One region of the Sporosarcina sp. NPDC096371 genome, then DNA from elsewhere that is predicted to be linked to it. Evidence: riboswitches for the same ligand, from Rfam matches in the RefSeq annotation. Region 1 holds a riboswitch; the other holds the start of a gene.
What was found. Region 1 has a riboswitch for cyclic di-GMP ahead of ACIQ0H_RS14860 (hypothetical protein). Riboswitches for the same ligand answer to the same signal wherever they lie in the genome.
Positions count from the first base shown of each region.

Region 2: it holds a riboswitch for cyclic di-GMP, as region 1 does, so the genes downstream of both, ACIQ0H_RS06580 (methyl-accepting chemotaxis protein) here and ACIQ0H_RS14860 (hypothetical protein) in region 1, are expected to answer to the same signal.

Region 1 is NZ_JBIWFE010000005.1:189,072-201,074, forward strand. It holds gene ACIQ0H_RS14825 (MBL fold metallo-hydrolase) at 1-1,297, shown strand, start outside; gene ACIQ0H_RS14830 (PAS domain-containing sensor histidine kinase) at 1,420-2,454, shown strand; gene ACIQ0H_RS14835 (response regulator) at 2,451-3,089, shown strand; gene ACIQ0H_RS14840 (sulfite exporter TauE/SafE family protein) at 3,259-4,035, shown strand; gene ACIQ0H_RS14845 (hypothetical protein) at 4,385-4,861, opposite strand; gene ACIQ0H_RS14850 (HNH endonuclease) at 5,520-6,440, shown strand; gene ACIQ0H_RS14855 (DUF4181 domain-containing protein) at 6,518-6,919, shown strand; cyclic di-GMP riboswitch class I at 7,349-7,435, shown strand; gene ACIQ0H_RS14860 (hypothetical protein) at 7,587-7,961, shown strand; gene ACIQ0H_RS14865 (hypothetical protein) at 8,002-8,745, shown strand; gene ACIQ0H_RS14870 (methyl-accepting chemotaxis protein) at 8,788-9,876, shown strand; gene ACIQ0H_RS14875 (multicopper oxidase domain-containing protein) at 9,982-10,314, opposite strand; gene ACIQ0H_RS14880 (multicopper oxidase domain-containing protein) at 10,336-10,878, opposite strand; gene ACIQ0H_RS14885 (DUF4181 domain-containing protein) at 11,257-11,658, shown strand; gene ACIQ0H_RS14890 (EcsC family protein) at 11,932-12,003, shown strand, end outside.
Region 2 is NZ_JBIWFE010000002.1:128,064-140,066, forward strand. It holds gene ACIQ0H_RS06565 (helix-turn-helix domain-containing protein) at 1-189, shown strand, start outside; gene ACIQ0H_RS06570 (response regulator transcription factor) at 949-1,635, shown strand; gene ACIQ0H_RS06575 (HAMP domain-containing sensor histidine kinase) at 1,622-3,670, shown strand; cyclic di-GMP riboswitch class I at 4,092-4,202, shown strand; gene ACIQ0H_RS06580 (methyl-accepting chemotaxis protein) at 4,406-6,457, shown strand; gene ACIQ0H_RS06585 (amidase family protein) at 6,589-8,769, shown strand; gene ACIQ0H_RS06590 (NUDIX hydrolase) at 9,065-9,682, shown strand; gene ACIQ0H_RS06595 (hypothetical protein) at 10,140-10,280, shown strand; gene pyrF (orotidine-5'-phosphate decarboxylase) at 10,310-11,203, shown strand; gene ACIQ0H_RS06605 (c-type cytochrome) at 11,396-12,003, shown strand, end outside.

The sequences.
Region 1 (12,003 bases):
TGCTAAAAAAGAGAATTTAAAAATTGTCGGCGCTCTTGAAACACATATCCACGCTGACTTCGTATCCGGCTCCCGCGAACTAGCCGATCGTTTCGGAACGAAGTTATATCTATCAGATGAAGGCGATCAAGATTGGAAGTATGAAAATATCGACCATCTTGACCATCAGCTGTTAAAAGATGGCGATGCATTTTCAATCGGTAATATCGTATTCCAAACGATGCATACAGCTGGCCACACACCGGAAAGTATTTCGTTCCTACTCACCGACCGCGGAGGCTCCGCAGATAAACCGATGGGCATCTTTTCTGGTGACTTTGTATTCGTAGGGGATATCGGACGTCCTGACCTGCTCGAAAAGGCGGCAGGCATTCAAGGCACTTCCGAGTCTGGCGCAAAAGCGATGTACCAATCTCTTAAAAGATTCAAAGCGCTGCCCGATTATTTGCAAGTGTGGCCAGCGCATGGTGCGGGTAGTGCATGCGGAAAAGCCCTTGGCGCGATTCCATCCACAACGGTCGGGTATGAAAAACAATTCAACTGGGCGATGCGTTGTGACAATGAAGAGTCGTTCGTACAAACCTTGCTAGATGGGCAACCCGAACCCCCTTCCTACTTCGCTATTATGAAACAGGTCAATAAGGTAGGCATTGAGTTGATTAAAAACCTTGTGGATGTGAACATGCTCACTTCAGTGAAAGAAGTAGAAGATATTATAGCAGCCGGACATCAAGTGATTGATACACGTAAAGTGAGCCAGTTCGCAGCAGGACATATCGAAGGGACGATCAATATACCGTTCAACAACGCTTTTACAAACTGGTCCGGCTGGATAGTGGACTATCAGCGGCCCTTATATGTGCTGGTGACCCCTACAGACCTTGATGAGGTCTTGGTTGCATTGCGTTCCATCGGCATTGACAATGTAGCGGGGTTTGCGGATATCGAAGCGGTATTGAAAGAAGCAACTATGCTGGAATCATATGACAACATAACGCCGTCTGAGGCAAAAGAAATGATCGATTCAAGTGATGTATATGTGTTGGACGTTCGGAATCAAACAGAGTTCGATGCTGGACATATCGATCGCGCCAATCATGTCATGCTAGGCACATTGCGTAATCGATTGGATGAAGTCCAAACGGATAAGAAAATTATCGTTCAATGTCAAGCAGGTGCACGCTCTGCGATTGCCGCAAGTATACTCCAAGCGAACGGGGTGAAAAACGTCGTTAATCTGACAGGCGGCTATTCAAGTTGGCGTAGGGAAATAAAACAAGACTTAAGTATTCGATAATCACACCATCAACCGACCGCCAAGACGCGACTTGGCGGTTTTGTTTAATTATTTTTCCTTCGTGTCTGTCAGATGGTATGATATGAAAAAAATGGGCTTCATTTCACGGGGGAGTGGGCATCATGTTAGGGAAAATGCTTGGCAATGAATATTTATTGCAGGTTTTTAAAAATATTCAAGACGGAATCATCATAATGGATGATTCACGGGAAATTTTGATGATGAATCCTTCAGCAGAGCGATTGACAGGTTGGGAAGTGGCGGGGCGTGTTCCTTTCTGTTCATTTTGTGAGGATCGGAAAAGAAGCGAAGGGGAAAATCGGTGTTATTTAATCGAAAATGAGGAGGTCCCTTATTTCTTATCGAAAATGCCGACCTATCATGGAAAGAAGATCGATGTCGAAATGAGTACAGCTCTGATGTACACGGATCCGCTGAATGATCGGAAAGAGTATTTACTCGTCTTACGGGATCAAACCCTACAATTAAAGGAAAAAGAAGCCCGATTTTCAAAATTGATGATTAAGAATCTGATTGAAGCAAAGGAATCAGAACATAAACGACTGGCGCAAGAGCTACATGATGGTGTCGGACAATCGTTATATTCGATTTCAGTTGCCTTGCAAGCCATTGTGTCCTATGTGAACAATCCCAAATTAAATACGTATATTGAGGAAGTCCGTCTCGAACTGCAAAAAGTGATGAACGATATCAAGTTGTATTCGTATCAATTGCGACCTCACAGCATCGACCAGTTAGGCATTGTTCCAACATTGAATACCCTTATTGATTCTGTGCGAAAAGTGCATCCAGACATCCATATCCACTTTGACACGAAATTTTTGGATCGATGCAGTCCGACTGTTGAAATTAATCTCTACCGGGTTGTTCAGGAGGCGCTACATAATATCACAAAGTATGCGCAAGCAAAACATGTACATATCACATTGAGCAAGCTCGAAGACCGGTTAACTCTACAAGTCATCGATGATGGCATTGGCTTTACGAAAGAGACCATTCAGAATGAGGGATTGGGGCTTAAGCATATGGAGGAGCGTATTGATCAAATAGGCGGAACGTTTGTGATCAATTCAGCCCGGAATGAAGGGACAAGCATCCAAATACAGATTCCAAAATGGAAGGAGGAGTCCATTTGATTAAAGTGCTAATCGTAGATGATCATGTGCTGATTAGGAAAGGGATTGTTCTATTGCTGGAACAGTATAAGGACATCGAAGTGGTCGGTGAAGCGGGAGACGGGGGAGAGGCGGTTCAACTTGTAGCCAAAACCCATCCCGATGTTGTGCTGATGGACATTTCTATTCCGAATGGCTTGGATGGATTGACAGCATCTCGAGAAATTATGAAATTACGGGACGATGTGAAAGTGATTTTGCTGACGATGCATAATGAGATTGGCTATATCCAAAGAGGTATAGAAGTTGGAGCACACGGATACCTCCTAAAGAACAGTCAAGGGGGCGAACTCTATGAGGCGATACGGGCGGTGCATAATGGACAACGCTATTACAAGGTCGGTATTCCGGACAAGCAATTGCAAAAGTTATTTAATCAAAAAGGGAAAGAACAACGTGGACTACTGACGATCCGTGAACAGGAGATTGTGGGATTGAGCATTTTAGGGTTTTCGAATATCGAAATCGGTAAAAAGCTTTATATTAGCAATAAAACCGTGGAAAACCACAAAGCCAATATCATGCAAAAGCTTGAACTGAAAAATCGGTCGGAATTGATTCAATATGGATTAAGAAATAAATACGTGTCCCCCTAAGTCACAAGCCACTTATCCTTTCGCGTCGATCACGAATTCATCGCGGAGTGGATGAGTTTTTTTGTATAAGGATACATAGATGGTGGAAACCCCCTATAGGGATGATTCGATCATCAAACTATAATGAAGGAAGAGGTAGTGGAGGCAAGTATAGAAGGAGTGAAACTAGATGGATGTAACGTTTATTATTGTTGTCTTTTTAATTGGTTTCGTTGGGTCGTTTGTTTCCGGAATGGTCGGTATCGGAGGCTCGATTATTAAATATCCGATGCTGCTGTACATACCGCCTCTTTTTGGTTTGGCAGCATTCACGGCGCATGAAGTGTCGGGCATAAGTGCAGTGCAAGTCTTTTTCGCTTCGCTTGCAGGTGTTTGGGCATACCGGAAAAGCGGTTACTTGAATACATTACTCATTCTCTATATGGGAGGCTCCATTCTAGTAGGTAGTCTCATCGGTAGCTATGGCTCGCAGTCTTTATCCGAAAATGGGGTTAATGTCGTGTATGGCGTTCTCGCGCTCATTGCGGCGATCATGATGTTCGTACCGAAGAAGAAAATCGATGATATGCCAATGAATGAAGTGACCTTTAATAAGTTTGTAGCCGCCATTTTGGCGTTCATCGTCGGTATTGGATCTGGAATTGTTGGTGCGGCGGGTGGTTTCTTACTAGTGCCTATCCTACTCGTTGTATTAAAGATTCCAACACGCATGACGATTGCGACAAGCCTGGCCATCACTTTTATATCCTCAATCGGTTCTACAATCGGGAAGCTGACGACAGGGCAAGTTGATTATTATCCCGCGGCGATTATGATTGTCGCTAGTCTACTAGCTGCTCCATTGGGCGCGAAAATGGGAGGAAACCTAAACACAAAAGTATTGCAGGCGATACTGGCGGTCCTCATTCTAGCAACTGCGATTAAGATTTGGGTGGATCTTTTATAATGGGGAGACGTAGGTGCTATGTTTTCGTTGAATGCAGGAATCGATGGGAACATAGTGTCTTGGTGATTTGATGGGAAAGTACGCTGTACAAGTGTCCGACGAAAAACGCTGAATTTCCAACAAAGAGTGCAAATCCTCCAACCACTCTCTCTAAGAAACAATAAGCTCCCAAAACAATTAGTAGCACCTTACATGCCGAGACTTACCGAAGGAAAGGCCCTTCACTCTGCGTGTCATACTCTTCGTGAGTAGTACCAGAGGTTCTGATTGAACGCTGAATTGTGTTAGAACCTGGTACTTGAAAAAATTCATTGCTAATTTTTGTTGCAATAGCAATCCCCATTATTAATTAATACAACTCTTCAGCGGCCTTCTTCATGAACTGATATGCTTCAGGGTTACGGAAGTCTTCTTTTACTATTCCAAGGCTGTCACTTGCAAAATAAAGATGCTCAAGCCAGTCGTTATCATTGCATTGAATTGCTATTTCACATTCTTTTTCAATATAGGGAACACTGATTTTCTTTCCTAGTAGCCTAAACAGCTCAATAGCCTCTAATGCCCCCGGCCAGTTTCTATCCTGAAGTAAGCCTGCCAATTTAGGTAAAGCCTTTTTATTTCTTGGGTACCCCATTTTTGTTAATATGCCTACTCCATTTTCCCAACAAGATTTTCCGTATTTGGGAATTAACATATCGGCCTTATCTGGTGAAACTCTAGAAAGAATTTCAATAGCTTCATCCTGAGTTTCTTTTGGAAGTTCCCAATTCAAATTGTAAACATAATAAATAATTTCTTCGTCTTCAAGATCTAAATAATCTGTCATACGTACACTCCTCAATTACTAGACGATACTGAAATAGCTTGTACAAGTCTAGTGAATTCTTGTGTCCTCTTATCCTTCATTTTATCCTTTGAAACGGCAGTCTAAGTTCACATTATCACAATACACTGGGCTAATCACCAGTACTTAGATAAAAAGTAATCGTTGGGAATTTGTAGTTGCTCAATGTTTATGAACTAATGATACCCTATAATCTCCAGCGAAGGGGCCTTACTGGGGTAGCCGAAGCAATAAGACAAAGGAGGGATGCAGTTCATTCCCTCCCCTGACAGCGGTCTTCTGTCTGGCTTATTGCGGGAGGCATCCCCAAGCGCCGAGCGTTGTTAGTATGATTCTTTATATCAACATATATATAGACTGAGTAGTTACTGTTTGTGAGATGAAATGTAGATATACCTGTCCTTATTAAACGGGAATTAGGCTCCTGGGCAATGTCCCTTTTTCATTTCCATATACTTTTATCGAATCTACCTGTCAGATTCTCTAATTCAACCGACGAATTAGAGTTATTTTATTTGGATAACATATAAGATACTTTTCATTTCATTCAAGAAAAAATCATAATTACAGCAAGCTTTACAATAAGCAGTTATGATAAGAATAGAAAATCGTTGAATCGCAATTAAGGAGTGTTCTATATATGCAAAGTTTCATTGTCATGCAAGGTCAGACGTATCAAGAAGAAAAAGAGTTAGGAATGATTTGGTCGCGGGAACAAGATAGTGGTGGGAGTTTACCTCATTCATGGCTACGCGTGATGGAAGTAAATGAAGGAGATCGCATATTTCATTATGTGAAAGGAGATATTGTGGCGATTAGTGTGGCTACATCCGATTGTCAGGCAGCGCGGAGACCATCAAGTAAGCCACATGATGCAGAGTGGGAAGGTAACGGCTATTTGGTGGAATTGGACTATCATGAACTTGAAGTACCTGTAAATGTACGTTCAAAATTCGATGTGATTTTACCGCTATTGCCTATCAAATATTCTCCATTTCAAGCCGATGCCAATGGTAATCAAGGCTATTTGTATCCGTGTAACGAGGAATTATCCATCAAATTGTTGGAGCTCATTAGTGATTCGAACATTTACCAAGTAGATGAAGAACAATTGGAATTAGCCATTGGCACGGTTCGTCAAACCGAGCGCAATACGTTCATTCCAATGCTTGCTGAAACAGAAACAGAAGTGAAAACAAAGATTCGTTTAGGCAAACAAAAATTTAGACAAGGTCTACTACCATTATGGGCCCAAAAATGTGCGCTCTGTGATATTGAGTTACCCGAATTACTTCGCGCGAGTTATTCGAAACCTTGGAAAGATAGTACGGATTTTGAACGAGTAGATCCTTCTAACGGTGTTCTGCTATGTTGTAATCATCATGCGCTCTATGAGAATGGATTGATCGCATTTGATGGACAGGGTAGGTTGCATATTTCATCACAAATTCCAGAAGAGGATTATGAGAAATATGGGATACGGCCTAAAATGAAAATCGCTCGAAATGAAAAGAACAAGCCTTTTTATAAGTGGCATAAAAGAAATGTATTTAAAGGATAATTGTGGTAGTATTTTTATTTGTATTGTAAAGTGAATGGTAGGGGATGTTATTCAAACATCTACGGGGGAGGGATCTAATGTTTTGGCCAAAGTTCATCCTATTTGCGGCAATTGTTATTGCCATAAACGCCTCAATCCAGTTGCTGGTTAGAAAGCTACTAAACGTAGAGAAGAAGAAATCATTTCTCCGAACCCATGTAAATCATTTACATAGAGGAATTGATTGGGGGATATGGATCGTCACCGTGATCGGCACAGCGGCGTCTTTTTATCTCATCTTCAGTAAGGATTATTCATTGTACCTATATTTGGTGGTACTTCTTTGTTTCAATATTACTTCAGATATCGTTAGAGCTTTTTTTGAGTGGAAATATTCCGAGACGCCCAAACACTCGATTCTGACAATTAGTGAGATGATTTATATTACGATTGTGGTAGTTGTTATCATTCAATTTGATTTGTTGAGTTCTTGGACTTAACAGTTACGGTGCGATATAAGTTTATCAATTGAATCCAGCGATGTAGCGGGGTTCATTGAAATATTAAATCTAAAGCGATAATTGGGCTCGGCTGCAATTATCGCTTTTTGTGTTCCTATTTTTAATGTTTTCCTATCTAGTATAGCTTACTGAGTCCAGGCATGGAGCTAGCTTTTAAGACTAGTCTGAGTAGCATGATCAATATGGACAAGATTGTCAACCTAACGTGGTTGGTAAAGATAAATCGAATAATAAAATCATTCCATTTTTCATTCTCATTTGCTTTTCCTACAATAATGGAGTGAGTAGAAAACCCCTTGAACTAATCTTATTCTCTTCAGTAAAAAGTACTAATATAGAAAAAATATTGTAAGTAGTTTATACTATTATACGGATAGGTCAATGTGATATTATGATCATACTCCTTTAAATTGAAAAAGGTGAAATTATCGATAGGTAAGGACACAAAGCTACGGGTCTAAAATCCTCTTGGATAATGATAGTCGGGTTGCCAGGATAAGAAGTGGTTATTCGGCTACCCCCCAATTTTTGATTGGGGTAGCTTTTTCATTTAAAAGAAGTACTGTAATGAACGGCAGCTTACATTGTCAGGTCTTGGAGATAGGGACAGTAGCTAAAAAATAGTAATAAAAAAGGAGGTTAAAAGATGTTAGTTGTTGATGTGCCAAAATATAAAATGGCAATTTATGAAGCAAAGAAAGAAGTACACGTTCAGGTAATAGGGTTTATTAAAGCAGAACTTGTAGAGGTATTTTTAAAGGATTTACAAGAAACTATAGCAAAAATACCAAAAAATACGTATACGTTTGTAACTGATGGAACACATCAATCACCCCTTCCTTCAAAAGTTTCAGCAGAGCTAGGGGATACGATCATGTTTTATGTTTCACTTGGCTTTAAACATGTTGTGATAGTAAATCCTAAATCTATAATTGCTAAAGTACAAGTTCGAAATGCGCTCGAGACAATTGATTTCCCAGGAACAGTAGTCGATCATGTTTCTGAAATAAATTTACGCTAGTTTTTAATAAATCGAATCTATTTTGGAGAGGAACATCACAATGCAGACAACTTTGGAGAAGAACATCACGATGCAGACAACAGAAGATTTATATACATACGAAATCCTTACAAAGGCCCAACCAGATTTAATTGAAAAGGCAGCAGCATGTTTAGCAAGCACATTTATTGGAGTAGAAGTTGCTGGCAAATGGGTGCAAGAACCGATAATCGGGTATGCCTTAGAATTACCCTACGAAGACTTCTATCAATTTACGAAGGAATATATCGAGTCAATTGCTCACCAAGGCTACTGTGTTGTTGCGCTAGATAAAGAACAAAATGTTGTAGGAGCACTAGTCGGGGATACAAATGTCCTTGAAGTTATCGAAGGCGATATTTTTAGCGGTACGTTTGCTGATATGAATATAGTAATGCGTGTATTAGAGGATATCGATACTCGATTCCTAGATGATTATAAAAAACGTTATGGAAAAGATGCGGAAGATGGAGAAGTATTACATTTATTTTTATTAGGTGTAATTGCTGAGTATAATCGTCAGGACATTGTACAAAGGTTAGGCGATATAATAATGAAAAAAGCAACAGAAGAAGGCGTTAGACTTGTGTTAGGTGAAGCGACAAATCCGAAGTCAATGCGCTTGATGGAGAAGTTTCATGGTTTGAAAAAATATGTAGACGTAGAAGGAAACTTTATTGTTCATAAATATGAAAGCAACGAGAAGCTAAGCAGTATTCCATCGACTATAGCAGATGGGATCTATATCATTGTAAAAGAATTGTAAAATATCATCGTTAATAAGTTAGTAGAATAGGAGGTTTTTTTCATGGAAGCTATCTTGTTAGGAATGATAGTCGTTTTATTATGTACATCTTTGTATTTTGCTTACCAATATTTTGCGCTTAAACGTCATTCTCATATAAATAATCAGGTTATAAACGAAATGAAGGAACTATCAGCAGGTCAAGAAGAGCCTTTTCAGTTATTTGCAAAAAATGTGTTTGAAAAAGGTGAAATACTTACTGAACATGGGGAATACGCAACTGAGAAGGCTGATACTGTAAGAGCTGCAATAGATGAGGTAGGTAAGGGATTAAAAAAGCAATTAGTAGCTACAGAAGAAAGTGCCGCATCGATGGAAGAAATGACACAGGCTATCGAAGATCTATCCGTGCGATCCAATCAAATTTCAGAGCAATCGAATACGACCTTAGAATTGACGCAAGAAGGAAATGTGAAGCTCAAGAATTCATTGGAAAAAATGGATAATTTTAATCGGACGGTAAATACAACATCCGATGCAATGAATAAACTTGGAGAAAAATCTCGCGAAATCGGCTCGATAGTCAAAGTGATTTCAGGGATTGCAGAACAAATTAATTTATTGTCATTAAATGCGGCAATAGAAGCTGCCCGTGCAGGTGAACATGGTAAAGGATTTGCAGTTGTTGCGGACGAGGTTCGAAAATTGGCCGAGCAATCACGCCTGGCGTCTTCAGAAGTATCCAATATTGTGAAGAATATACAAGAAGAAACTGAAGTAGTGGTCAAGTCCATGCAACAGGGTACAGATGAATTTAAAGATACAAATACGACCATTGTAGAGGTTGGAACCATGTTCGAACAGATTTTAGCTACGACAAAGATCATTGCTGAAAGTAATGAATATTCTTCCGCAAGTACAGAAGAATTATCTGCTACTTCTCAGCAAATCATGGCAACAATTGTTGAGATAGCCTTTATCTCTCGAGAATCAGTTGAAATGTTTGAAGAGCTAGTTGAAATTAGCGATGATGAATTAAATACAATGGAAAATTTAGTTCAAGAAGCAAAAAATCTAGTAGAGCTAAAAAATGATGAAAAACTTTTTTCCTTAGATCAAGGTGCTGAAGCTAAGGTCAGTGTGGCCGAATAAAGAAATATTTAACTCCCGCCATTTCAATATTAGAAAGCAATCCACACAACAAAAAGTGTTGTGGATTGCTTTTTTTTTCATGTAGTTACTGTATGTTGACTACCCTCAACAATAACTAACCGTAGTAAGCATACCACCCACGCCAGGTGCGCCATTGTTTGTGACGTGATGTGGCATGTGACAATGAAAAGGCCAGATACCCGGATTGTTCGCGAGAAAGCTGATATCCCACGTCTCTCCGGAAGCAACGAGTATTGTATTTTTACAGATTTGTGTATGCTCAGCAATAGGGAAACCATCTGCACCTACAACACGAAACTGATGACCATGTAAATGCATGGGGTGGTGATTCATTTGAATGTTGCCAAAACGAACGCGTACAGTATCCCCGTACTCTACAGCTAAAGGTTCCGTATACGGATAGCATTTCCCATTGATCGTAAAGAAATTGAAATCTGGTTACTCAAAAGTTAAGTCATATATGCCTTTTGTAAGGTCGCCACAAGGCAGCTCGCCAATCGCCCATTCTTGAAGTAAACAAAGATAGTCTTTAGATTGTGGGATGTTTTGCAAGTTTGGATCTTCTACAATAAAGCCACCTAACAGCCCTGCATTATCTTGTACGGCAACATTTACATGCGAATGATACATATAGGTTCCAGGTGGATTTTTAATTGAAAAATGATAATCGAAATAATGCCCCGGTTCAATGAATGGGGAAGGTTCGATTGGAGGAACGCCGTCCATGTTATTTGGTACAAGTAAACCATGCCAATGAACGCTCGTTTTTTCAGGTAAGCGGTTGATTACTCGAATACATACATGATCTCCAGGATTGACGCGAATAGTGGGACCCGGTGTAGAACCGTTGTATCCCCATGCTTTAATAAAAATCCCATCTACAAGCTCCCACGTAATTTCTTCTGCAATCAACGTGAAAAACTTTGTCCCATTAGCTTGCGTAATATAGGACAAATCCCCAATGCCCGGGGTTATAACCATATAGGCCCTCCTAAAAGTTATCATTAATAACACATTGATAAACTTATAAAATATATGTGAAGGTCGTATGAATATGAATAATCACGATTTCTTGGTGTTGCGATTACGTTGCGGGACGAAAAATGCCCCTTTTTCTACGGCATTCCCTTCAAATATACCTTCCATTTTAGGTAGATACATAATTATAGAAAAAATAAGTGAGGGTACTAAGTTCTTATCGAACGCTGAATGTAGTGTCAGTGATCTCACCCCTAATGGAATAATTGGATTTATCTGTCATGTGAGTGTAAGATAGTATCCATCTATATTGCGTTTGTATAGTAAGCTGATTAACGGGTATTTGATAGCAAGGGCACTTATTAATAGGGGAGGGATCTGATGATGTGGGGGGAATTTATCCTATACGCGGCACTTTTTATTGTCGTGGGTGCATTGATCCAGTGGCTGTTAAGAAAGCTTCTTAGCATAGAGAAAAAGAAAATATTTTCGTATAACCATGTAAATGATTTACATAAAAGAATTGATTGGACGATAAGAATCGGCACCGTGATTGGCGGAATTATTTCTGTTACTCTTGCAATCAATAATGAATATTCTATATACGTGTATATGGCTGTGCTTCTTGGTTTCGGTATACTCACTGAAGGTGTTAGAGCTTTTTTTGAATGGAAATATTCCGAGACGCCCAAACACTCGATTCTCACAATTGGTGAGATCATTTATATTACGATTGTGATAGTTGCCATCATTCAATTTGATTTATTTAGTTCGTGGACTTAACAGATACGCTGCTATATAACTTGATCAAATGCATCCAGCGAAGGCGCATTCGCTGGATGCATAGAAATAGTAAATTCAGGTACTGAATCTAATCATACTTTCTTCGATCTTTCTCCTCATCAAGATCTCCTTGGCACTATATTCATGGATTTTACATTAAAATGACGAGTAGGATATAATTAAACACTGAATGGAGTTAGAACCTACTACTCGAACTACCAACATGAAGAGATACAGCTTTTATGGAAAATACATTGGAGGTATTCATACATAGTGGTTGAAACAATAGAAGAATTACGGGTTGAACTCAAAAAGAGCGTGGAGTGGGAACAGGATCAAAGTGAT
Region 2 (12,003 bases), on a different contig from region 1:
CTTCCAGTAATGTATCAGGCAATAGATATATTTTTGGATATGTTAAAAGAAAATAATGAAGTCGTAAAATATATTTCCAAAAATATAGACCTTTCGACAGGGGAATTAATGAATAGGTTATTTGATCTTTTCCCCACAATAGGATACGGAGATTCGCAATATATAGAGCTTATTAATAAAATGAAGTGAGATTTTTGCTTTAAATTTATCAAATTAAAATCAATTTTATAATAGAGATATTCGACTTAATGTCCGAATAAGGTTGATTTGCGCTTCAGGCGGACGCTTTCCGCGGGCACGGCTTCAGCCAATCGAACAGCGCAGGGTTCGATTTGCCTTAATTTCTGCGTTTTTTTTCAGAAATTAAGGCATCTATTTCGCTGCTCCCAACGCTTCGCTTTTGGTCGCAAAAGCCGTTCTACGTGACGGCTCTTCCTGCGGGGGCTTCAGCTCGCGCTGTTCCCGCAGGAGTCGCCGCCTTCCGCTCCAATCAACATAAGCAGAACATCATATTAACGAACATTAAAATAGATAATTATATAATTATTCACTTTTTTGATCAAAGCAAGTAATTATGAAATCGCTTCAATTAGATATGAATACAACACTAAAGCCGATTTTCTGGGCAAACAGAAAATCGGCTTTTACAAATTGTTTACGGATTTTTTCATGTACTTCAAGTTATAGAAATTTATAAGTTCACGACGTGGATTTGGTATAGACATTTGCATACAGTCATTAATTTTACTTGGTGTTACGGGTTGGCTAACTGCACTATTTTCTAGGATTTAATACTGAACTTGTGTAATTGTAATTGCCTAGAAAAAACACTAAGAAAATCTTAAGAATTGGTGTGCGTGTTTGTTAAGATTTATTTAGTATCATATCCTTATACGAATCCTATAGGGGTGATCACGCGAGCTTAAAGAGATGGAGGAGTGAATGTAGTTGAACATTTTGATATGCGATGATGATAAAGAAATTGTAAGAGCGATTAGTATCTATTTGGAAAATGAAGGATATCAAGTATTCAAAGCTTACAATGGGATAGAGGCGATTGATGTTATTCGAGATCATGCTATTCACCTCATTATTATGGATATTATGATGCCGAAAATGGATGGGATTACGGCGACGATGAAGATTCGTCAAGATAATATGATTCCGTTAATTATGCTTTCTGCCAAGTCGGAGGATCATGACAAAATACTCGGATTAAACATCGGAGCAGATGATTATATGGCGAAGCCGTTTAATCCGTTAGAACTTGTGGCCAGAGTGAAATCGCAACTAAGAAGGTATACGGCGTTTGGAAGTCTCGAAGTGAGTAGTCATGAATTTCAAACGGGCGGACTCATGATTGATGATGAACGGAAAGTGATTACCGTAGATAAAGAAGAGGTTCACTTAACACCGGTGCAGTATAAAATTTTAAAGCTGCTCACAGCAAATGCTGGAAAGGTATTCACAATTGAAGAAATTTACGAAAAGGTATGGAATGAAAGAGCCATTAATCCAGAAAATACGGTTGCGGTTCATATACGAAAGATTCGAGAAAAAATTGAAATTAATCCGAAAGAGCCGAAGTATTTAAAAGTTGTATGGGGAGTTGGGTATAAAGTTGAGAAATATTAGTCATGCACGCCTTACGAAAGTGGTTGTGTTTCTAATTGCCATCGTTTGTTTAACGGGTACAGCGAAAGCGATTATTAACATGGAATTTAACGAGGTTCATCTTAGTAGTATCAATCAAGACCATTATTTTGAAAGCCGAGCATTCGCTGATGAAAGTTATGGCCTTACTAGCGCCTTGGCGCAATTAATCGGAAAGTATAAAAGTGAAGAATATATTTTAAGCGGTAAGGCACTAACGAAAAAAGATAGCCGGATCATTGAAGACGAATTATATAATGAATATTATTCAAATGAATATAATCATGACCTGAAAGAAGCGGATAATAAGCGCATTTTCAAAGAAAAATATGCAGAAGACATCAATCGTAAAAAAGAAGAAAGGATGAGGGAGCAAGTAAGAGAATTTTATCAGTTGCTTGGTACACTAGAAGCGTATGAAGGAACCATGTATTATGCGAGTGATGGTGAGCAGGTATTCTCGAATAGTGAACTCAATAAGAAAGAGCAATTTGAATCCTATGATGCATATATGTTATTTGAGGATTATCAACAAAAGTTTTACCCAAAACAAGTGAAAGAAAGTCAATACCTGAATTACTTTACTCACAATGTTGAGAAGTTGAATCCTCAAACAGACGTCATTTATCTAGCGTTTACAGACTCTTTCTTACAACAAAAAATGCAGGAATGGGAAAAAGACAAAACGATTGCTAAACGTTATTTTTATGAATTCATTTTATTTGTAGCAGGATTTATTTTATCTTTTGTTTATTTAATTATTGTTATTGGAAGAACATCATTTAAAGATAAAGACATTCATTTTCATGTCATTGATAAACTATATAATGATCTTAATATTGTGATTGCCGTTAGTTTACCAGCGATGTGGATAGCAGTGATGGTTGAAGTGTTGCATGATATATACATGCTGGCCACGGTACCTATTTTAATCATTGTTTTATTGTTGATTTTATCGCTTGTCAAGCACATTAAAAATAGAACAATCCTTTCGCATACACTCATCTATCAAATTCTTAAAAAGGCTTTTCTTGCGGTAAAACATGTATTTGATAGTGGCAGTATAGGTGTAAAAACCGTGTTACTTGTCATTGGTTATCCAATAGTAGTTGCGGCAACTTTTTTCATGTTTCCAATTACGATTGGTCTAGCCGCTTGGTTTGCGTTGAAAAAGGTGAAGTCGTTTAACCGCATTAAAGAGGGTGTAGAGCACATTAAGAGTGGAGATCTCCATCATCGAATTGAAGTAGACGGAAAAGGGGAATTTAGCAGACTGGCAGCGGATATTAATCGTATTACCGATGGGTTAAAAAATTCTGTCGATAGTGAGATTAAGAGCGAACGTTTAAAAACAGAGCTCATTACGAATGTTTCACATGATATCAGAACACCCTTAACATCAATCATTACGTATGTCGATTTATTGAAAATAGAAAACGATCCTGAAAAAATTACTGAATATGTAGATGTGTTAGATCAAAAGTCGAAAAGACTCAAGCTGTTAACGGATGATTTATTTGAAGCGGCTAAAGCGTCAAGTGGAAGTATGCCTGTTCAGTTAGAGCGGATTGACATCGTATCATTACTAACGCAAGGAATAGGAGAAATGGGTGGAAAGATTGAAGCGTCGGCATTAGATGTTAAGTTTGCACATCCAACAGAAAAGGTGTATGTGAAGGCTGATGGCAAACTGTTATGGCGCTCCATCGAAAACTTATTTTCGAATATTTTTAAATACGCACAGCCAACATCCAGGGTATATATTGATGTTGAAGATCTAGGGAATGAAGTACTCGTGACATTTAAAAATATTTCAGCATATGAATTAAATATTTCAGTCGATGAGCTAATGGAACGCTTTACACGAGGCGATGAATCTAGGTCAAGTCAAGGTAGTGGATTAGGGTTGTCGATTGCTGAAAGCCTTATTCACATCCAGCATGGAAAGTTTTTAGTTCAAGTGGATGGTGATTTATTTAAGGCGATGATTTATTTACCGAAGTTTCCAAATGAATAATGTAGCGAAGGAATAGGATGCGTGAGTGTCCTATTCTTTTTTTTGTGCATAGATGTATATAGGTTGAATTTGTAAATTTCGGCTAATCTCCAGAGAAGGATGAAGTTCAATCCCTCCTTAAGCGCCGAGCGTTGTTAGTGGAATTCTTTAGTTCAGTTTATGTAGTTAATAAAAGTGATCGTATCAGCCTAATACCGGATGATGTCGCCAAGGTCAATCAATTACTAATTTGAAATCATATTTTTGACTCTACTTATATAAGTATTTATGCCTAGTGGATAAAAAACTACTTTACCACTAGTTTCGAACTGTTATTATACTTCTTTTTTCATAGGTAAAAAGTCGAAACTGGTCAATAAGTCTTGAAGTTTGTAGAGTTACGTGAGATTATAAGTGAGCGTAATTTTTAATTTAAAACTATAGAAGTTAAAGGCAAACTGTACTGAAAAGGCAGGACGCAAAGCTTAGGGTCTAAAGTTTAGGGATTAATCAAAAGTCCTGCAATCTAAACAATGATCGCCTGGTTACCAAATTTACGGATTAATATATATAAATCCTTTGGCTATTCTATATTTAATAGAATAGTTTTTTGTGTGTTTAAAACCACCTGGACTGAATTTGGCGAAAAAACGTAGTTAGAAAGGATTAAGAGATTCTTGAAGTTAATAATTTAAAATCTTTGAAGCATCAGGCATCTTGCGCTTGATGCACTATTAAAGGAAGGAGATTGTGAAAATGAATAAGAAAAGGTTTTCGTTCAAAGCAAAGTTATTAGTTTTCTCTTTATTGCTATCGGTAGTACCGATTGTATTTGTTGGCGCTTTAGTGAATATAACAGTTAGCCAAAAGACCAAGGATGATTATATCAGTTTTAGTGAGAAAGAAATCAAACAAGTGGACAATGGAATTTCGTTATACTTTGAAACGATTAGGGAAAATGTCAATTTACTAGCAACTGACCCAGCCGTTATAAACGCGGATTCAAGTATTACATCTTATAAAGATATAGCGGGAGAAGCTTCAATTGATATGACTCCTTCAAAAAATGGTGAGAAGGAGAAAGCTATCTTTGATGTGTTTTCTCAATTTAGTAATAGTCATCCTAAGGCCCCTTATGTTTATATGGGTACATCGGATGGAGGATATATTCAATATCCAGAGGGGCCCGTGCCAGCTGGTTTCGATGCTAGAGACCGTCCTTGGTATACCGCTGCTATTGCAGAACCAGGAGAAGTAAAATTAACAAGTGCCTATGAGGCAACTGGTATAGAGGGAATTATCGTCAGTAATGTAGTGTCGATTGAAAAAGATGGAAAACAAACAGGTGTGTTAGGCCTGGATGTAAGTTTGGAAGGCTTAACAGATATTATTAAGGAAATCAGTATCGGTAAAGATGGTTATGTCATTCTTGCGCAAGAAGATGGAACAATCCTTGCACATCCAAAAAATCCTGAATTGAACTTCCAACCAATTTCCGAACTTAACGTTCCGGCATTAACGGATTTAAGCAAAGACGGCCCATTTGAAACTGAGCTAAATGGAGAAGACTATGTATTGAACACAATTACTTCAGAAATAGATGGCTGGAAGTATATTGCTGTCATTAAGAAGGACGAAATTTTAAGTACGGCGACTTTCATACGAACGATGCTGTTCATTATAGGTGGGATTTTTGCTATTCTTGCTGTCATCGCATCTATTTTTGTAAGTTTACGTATAACAAAGAGAATTAAAAGCATTAGTGATTTGTCTTTAGCGATGTCAAATGGTGATTTGACTCAACAAGTCACGGTAAAAGTGAATGATGAAATAGGGGATATGGGCGAGAATTTCAATACGATGTCTAATAGTTTAAAAGAAACAATGCGAAAAATTGCGCATGAATCTCAACAATTATCTGCGACATCTGAGGAGCTAGCAGCGTCTTCGATTGAAAATCAATCAGCCTCCAGCGAAATATCCGAGTCAATCCAATTGGTTGCTACTGGAGCGGATGACCAGGATGCTGCTATGAAAAACGCTGTAGGTATTATCAATGAAGTGTTTAATCGTGTTGATGATGTGACAGTGAGTATGGGCAACGTAAAAGATTCCATCCATTATTCAACGGAAACTGCCAAACAAGGTAGTGAAGTCGTTGAACAAACGGTAAGTCAGATGAGTGAAATTGATAAAAACGTGAGCTCTTCCGCTGAGAAAATTAGCATGTTAAATGAAAAATCAAATGAAATTAGACAAATCAGCTTGATGATACAGTCTATTTCAGAGCAAACGAATTTATTAGCTTTGAATGCTGCAATTGAAGCTGCAAGAGCTGGTGAACATGGAAAAGGATTCGCAGTAGTGGCAGATGAAGTTCGAAAACTTGCGGAGCAATCCAGCAACTCGGCATTGCAGATCAATGAGATCATTCACGATATTAATGATGGAATTGAAGATTCAATGGTTCTTGTCAATCTAGGCGTAAGTTCGGCTAAAGAGGGAATGAAACTCGTGAATGAAAGCGGGAAAGCATTTGGAGAAATTATGGATTCCATTCTCACTGGTACAACAAAAATATCCGAGGCCAGCATAGCAATGGAAAACATGAAAAATCATATTGCAGAAGTTGTCGTTCACATAGAAGAGGTTTCAAAAACGAGTATTGAAGTAAATAATTATTCCCAAAACGTCGCGGCATCCTCTGAAGAAATGAGTGCCTCAATGGAAGAGGTTTCCGCGGTTTCTCAAGAGTTAGCTAGGATGTCAAATGAATTGGAAGTAGCCATCCAGCAATTTAAATTGTAAAAGTATGATTTCTATCAAATCAATAACAAAAGAATTATGTTGGGTTTCCCGACGTATTCCTATATTGTGCAATAACGCCAAGGTGTTATCGGCATTTAATTAATTCTATTTAGATAAAAGGAGGAAACACCATGTTTAAAGTATTAAATCGCGTTATAACCTTGATAGCCCTTCTGGCAGTAATGGCCGTGCTACCAATGGCAAGTGTTTCTGCAGAAGAAATCAAATTTGATCCATTTGAAAAGAGTATTAAAGAAATTTCGGAAGCCTTGGATAGCAATCAAATCACTTCCGAGCAGTTGGTTACGTATTATCTAGAACGTATAAAAGCTTATGACAAGCAAGGCCCTACGATTAATTCGTTGACTAACATTAATGAAGAAGCTATAGAGATTGCTAAGCAATTGGACGCAGAGAGACAAAGTAAAGGCGCAAGAGGTGTACTACATGGTATTCCAATCGTTGTTAAAGATAATTTTGACGTAAAAGGAATGCCTACAACAGCAGGTTCTGTTGTGCTAAAGGAAGCGTACCCTGAAAAAGATGCATTTACGATCCAGAAACTGAAGGATGCAGGGGTCATTATCATTGGGAAAACAAATATGTCAGAGTTCGCAGCATCTTATGGACGGTTAGGATATGGCTCTTTGAGTGGTTTAACCTTGAACCCTTACAACCTTAAACGTGATGCTTCTGGTTCTAGTAGCGGAACTGCAGCAGCGGTCACAGCAAACTTCGGTGTATTTGGATTAGGGACGGATACATCTGGATCGGTTAGAGGACCATCCCATGTTACGGGTCTAGTCGGGATTAGACCGACGCTAGGTTTAATCAGTCGTGATGGAGTTGTGCCGTCTTCGTTAAATTTCGATACACCTGGTCCAATGGCGAAGTCTGTAGAAGATGTAGCCATTGCCTTGAGTTTCATGGCTGGGGTCGATGAGAAGGATGAGGAAACATTAGCTGCAAATGGACATATTGTTGAAGATTATAGTAAGTCTTTAGACAAAGCGGCCCTGAGAAATGCAAGAATTGGAGTAGCTGTTGACTTCTTTGGAGATAACGCCGAAGTAGATGCGATTACGAATAAGGCTTTGAAGAAAATGGAGGCAATGGGTGTAGAACTTATCCCGGTATCTTTCTCAGAAACGACAAAGTATCTGTGGACACCTATTATTGGACCGATTGGCGCAGCGGATTTCAAGGTTCAATTGGAGAAGTATTTACAACGGTTCCCTGAAAGTCAGCCAAAAACACTAGAAGAAGTTATCAAAATCAGTGAATCGCCAGAAGTTTTGAATTCAGCAACTCCAGTAAATCCAGCAGGTTTGGAAGGTCTAAAAACGAATTTGAAACAATCGGCATTTAAAGATACGCCAGAATACAATCATTTAGTAAAAAAAGAGATCCCTATGGTACGCAATGAAATTCAGTCAATCGTGGAAAAGGAAAAATTAGATGCAATTGTTTTCCCGACCATGTCATGTCCTGCATCATCAAGATTCGATCAGGAAGACCCGACGTATAAATGTGATGCTTATGACACGTATGCCGCAGGTTATGTAGCAACGGCTACGGGATTCCCTGAAATTACAGTTCCTGCTGGTGCCACGAAGGAAGACTTACCTGTTGGGGTATCTTTCCTAGGATTGCCGTACAGTGAACAATCCCTGTTAGATCTAGCTTATTCTTTTGAACAAGCAACTCACGCAAGAACGCTTCCTAAAACAACGCCTAATTTAGAAATGAATGTAGATAACAAACCAACATTTAAAGATGTAACTTCATTTGTCGATGAAATTCTGTATTTGACAGACAAAGGAATTATGAACGGTTATCCAGATGGAACATTTAAACCAAATGATCCAATTACACGTTTACAAGCGATACAATCGATTTTGAAAGAAAAGGGAATTGTCGATTTTTCCGATGTCGCCAACCCAGAATTTGTTGATGTTTCACCTGGCGACGATCGATATGAGGAGATTGCCAAGGCTGTTGAATTAGGTATCGTCAACGGAAAAGTGAATGCCCAGGGTAAAAGATATTTTGACCCTAACGGAAAATTAACCCGCGCACAAGCGGCTGCAATCCTAGTGTCAGCTTATGACTTAAAAGGAACCAACCCAACCGACTTTAAGGACGTTCCAAAGGGGAATTGGGCTCACGACTCTATTTCTGCCTTGGTAGCAAATAATATTACTGCTGGTTATTCCGACGGTAAATTTAAGCCGAATATGAATATATCACGTCAACATTTTGCTGCATTTATGGCCCGATCTTTAGATGATCACTTTAAGCCTACGAAGTAAAAGTCGATAGAGAACTTTCTTCAGGAAAGATAAAGATTACACAAAAATTATAGAAAAGATGTAGGCTTCTCATAAGCAGTTTGAGCTTATGAGAAGCCTTTTGTATGTAAAGAGACTTCACACTAGCTAATATAAATGATCGTAGCGAGTAGAGCGAAATCACTTTTTACTTCCACTGCTGTTATACAGGGTTCGATGTACCGTGCAATCTTTACTGGCACTCTGATATTCTTTATCCATTCATCTATTAATGATACGATAAATTGAATAGAACCATTGAAAGGAGGGAAGTTCCGTGTTCCTAGATAAACTGAAGAACCAGTTCAATGAAAATCAATCTTTATTTATTGGAGAGGAAACAGCTTTTCGTTCGGCCGTTTTAATACCACTCGTTCAAGTGGGAGGAGAATGGCATATCCTTTTCGAAGTACGTTCATTCACGATGAGAAAACAGCCAGGTGACATTAGTTTTCCTGGTGGTCGAATCGACTCCACAGACCCATCCCCAATGGCCGCAGCACTAAGAGAAACACATGAAGAGTTGGGTGTCGATCCCCAAACGATTACTCTTATAAGGCGATTAAGCCCTTATATTGCTTCTCCTTCCTTCGTTGTGTACCCATTTGTAGCCATCATCGATTACAGTCAAATTCTACATTCTTATAACAAAGAAGAAGTTGAAGAGGTATTTACAATACCCGTTAAATGGTTATTGAATTATGAGCCCTATATGCATTTAGTATCCGTTGAAACAGTACCTTCCGCGGATTTTCCTTTTGAAAAAATAATGAATGGTGTTAATTATCAATGGAGAACTCGTTCAATGGAAGAATGGTTTTATGATTATGAGAAGTATACAATTTGGGGGTTAACAGCTAGGATCTTAAAACATTTTGTGGAGATTATAAAATAAGTGATGCATAATCCTGTACTCGTAATAGCGTCAACTTTTTCGACTAAGGGTAGCAGCTAAGAACTCGTCATTGTTCTTGGCTGTTTTTTTTGCGTCTGTATAAGTTAAATAAAGGGGTTATCTATACAATTTAATTTCTTTAATGAATTGGTACAATTTGGGCGAGTGGAGTTGTATAATAATTTAGGGTGGTAATGGATTGAAATAAATACTCGCTCGTATCAAAATGTATCCTATGTATCTGCTTACTTGGATATCGTTAGGCTGGCAAGCTGTCTGTGATTTTTTTGATACATGGCAGTGCGTTTTCAAGTGGAGAAAGACTATGCGGATATCATAGGGATGGAAGGGATTCTGCCAAAGAAGCATCTATTATTGAATGCGTCACTGGAAATTTCCCACCGACATTCATAACAGACGGCAATACGGGTTCATTCGAAAACAAGGAAAAGAGTTAATGAAAAAATTAATAAATAATGGTGTTTTTGTGCAGGATATTTTCTATCCGACAGAAGAAACTGAGTTAGGCCATGAATATCAGTTTGTCATGAACACATCGCAGGCTGAAAATACTTTTGCGGACATGATTGAGTTTTAAAAAGCATCTAAAGGAAAAGGGGATCAGTAATGAGTCATTTTGGGGATAAATTAATCAGTGCGAGTGAGCAAAAACAAACAGTGCTAGTGGTAGGACTGGATCCGCAAATTGAATTAATGCCACGGTCTGTAAGAGGATCAAGTAACAAAGAGGTAGCAACTACAATCATAGATTTTAATAAAATAATCATTGATGCAGTCGCCCCTTATGTCGCTGCCATAAAACCTCAGTTAGCCTATTATGAAGTTTTTGGCAGTGCGGGTATCTTTGCATTAGAGGAAACGATCAAATACGCCAAGGCGAAAGGTTTATTGATCATCAATGATGCTAAACGAGGAGATATTGGTCCGACGGCGGAAGCGTATGCGAGAGCTTTTCTGTCTGATTCGCCAATGAGTGGTGATGCAGTAACGGTAAATCCATTCTTAGGCAGTGACGGCATCATTCCATTTGTGCAAAAAACAGATCAAGCGAAAGGGATATTTCTTTTACTAAAAACATCGAATCCATCATCGGGCGAATTGCAGGATCTGCGGTTGGATTCAGGAGATTTTGTGTATCAAGAGGTAGCAACTCTCATCAAGCAGCTTAGCCAGGGGACGATTGGTACATCTGGTTTTTCTAGTGTCGGCGCGGTTGTGGGCGCAACTTATCCCGAGATTGCTAAGCAATTGCGTGAGGACCTTCCTGAAACATTATTCTTAGTTCCTGGTTACGGTGCACAGGGAGGAAATGTACAGGATTTGAGCTGTGTCTTTAATGCGGACGGGAATGGTGCTGTTATATCTTCAACAAGGGCCATCATCTACTCTTATATGGCAGAACGTCCTGAGGACTGGGAGTCGTTAAGTAAAGAGACGATGAAAGAGATTATTGAAGCGAAGGCGATTCGGGCAAGGGACGAGCTTAATGGGATTAGATAAATACTTGTACATATGAGTGAAATGAGGGGTCTGATTAAATCAGAATCCCTCATTTTTTTTATTCTGAAAATATAACGGACGGAATTGTTGGAAAGATGGCAAAATGTTTTTGAGAATTGGTGAACTCTTCTAAATACAGTGGATTTCCAGGCTGGTTCTTTGTTACTGTTAAAGGGACAATAGAAGGAGGTAATGGTTGTGAGAAAGACATCAACTTTTGTACTAGGATTCTTATTTGTCGTTACACTTGTAGTTGTCGGCTTGATGGCTGACCAGTTAAAAATGAACAAAGAGACCGCATTGAACACTGAAACCGCGGGACAAAAAGTAGAGGTAAATGGAAAAGTGGCGGGAGTTACCCATACTCCGCCATCTCTAGATGATGTGCCTGAAGGGCCTCTAGGAGAAGCGATTTTAAGGGGATATGAATTGACGAATGACACGTCAAATGTACTAAGAGCAGAGGAAGCTACTGCAGATGACGGAGAACAGCGAGTCAACGCCCTATCTTGTACGAGCTGTCACGCGGGGGCTGGACTTGATGAAAACTCATCTTCACTTGTCGGTGTATCGGAAGTATATCCGATGTATATCCCGCGTTCAGGTCAAATTGTGACATTGGAAGAACGTATCAACGGATGTATGATCAGAAGTATGGACGGTCAAAAATTTGCTCCGGATGATGAAGATATGGATGCAATGATTGCCTATATGACGTATATCTCTGAAGGGATTCCTGCTGGTGCGGATCTACCTTGGCGCAACCAGAATAGCCTCGACGATTTACCAACACCGAGCGT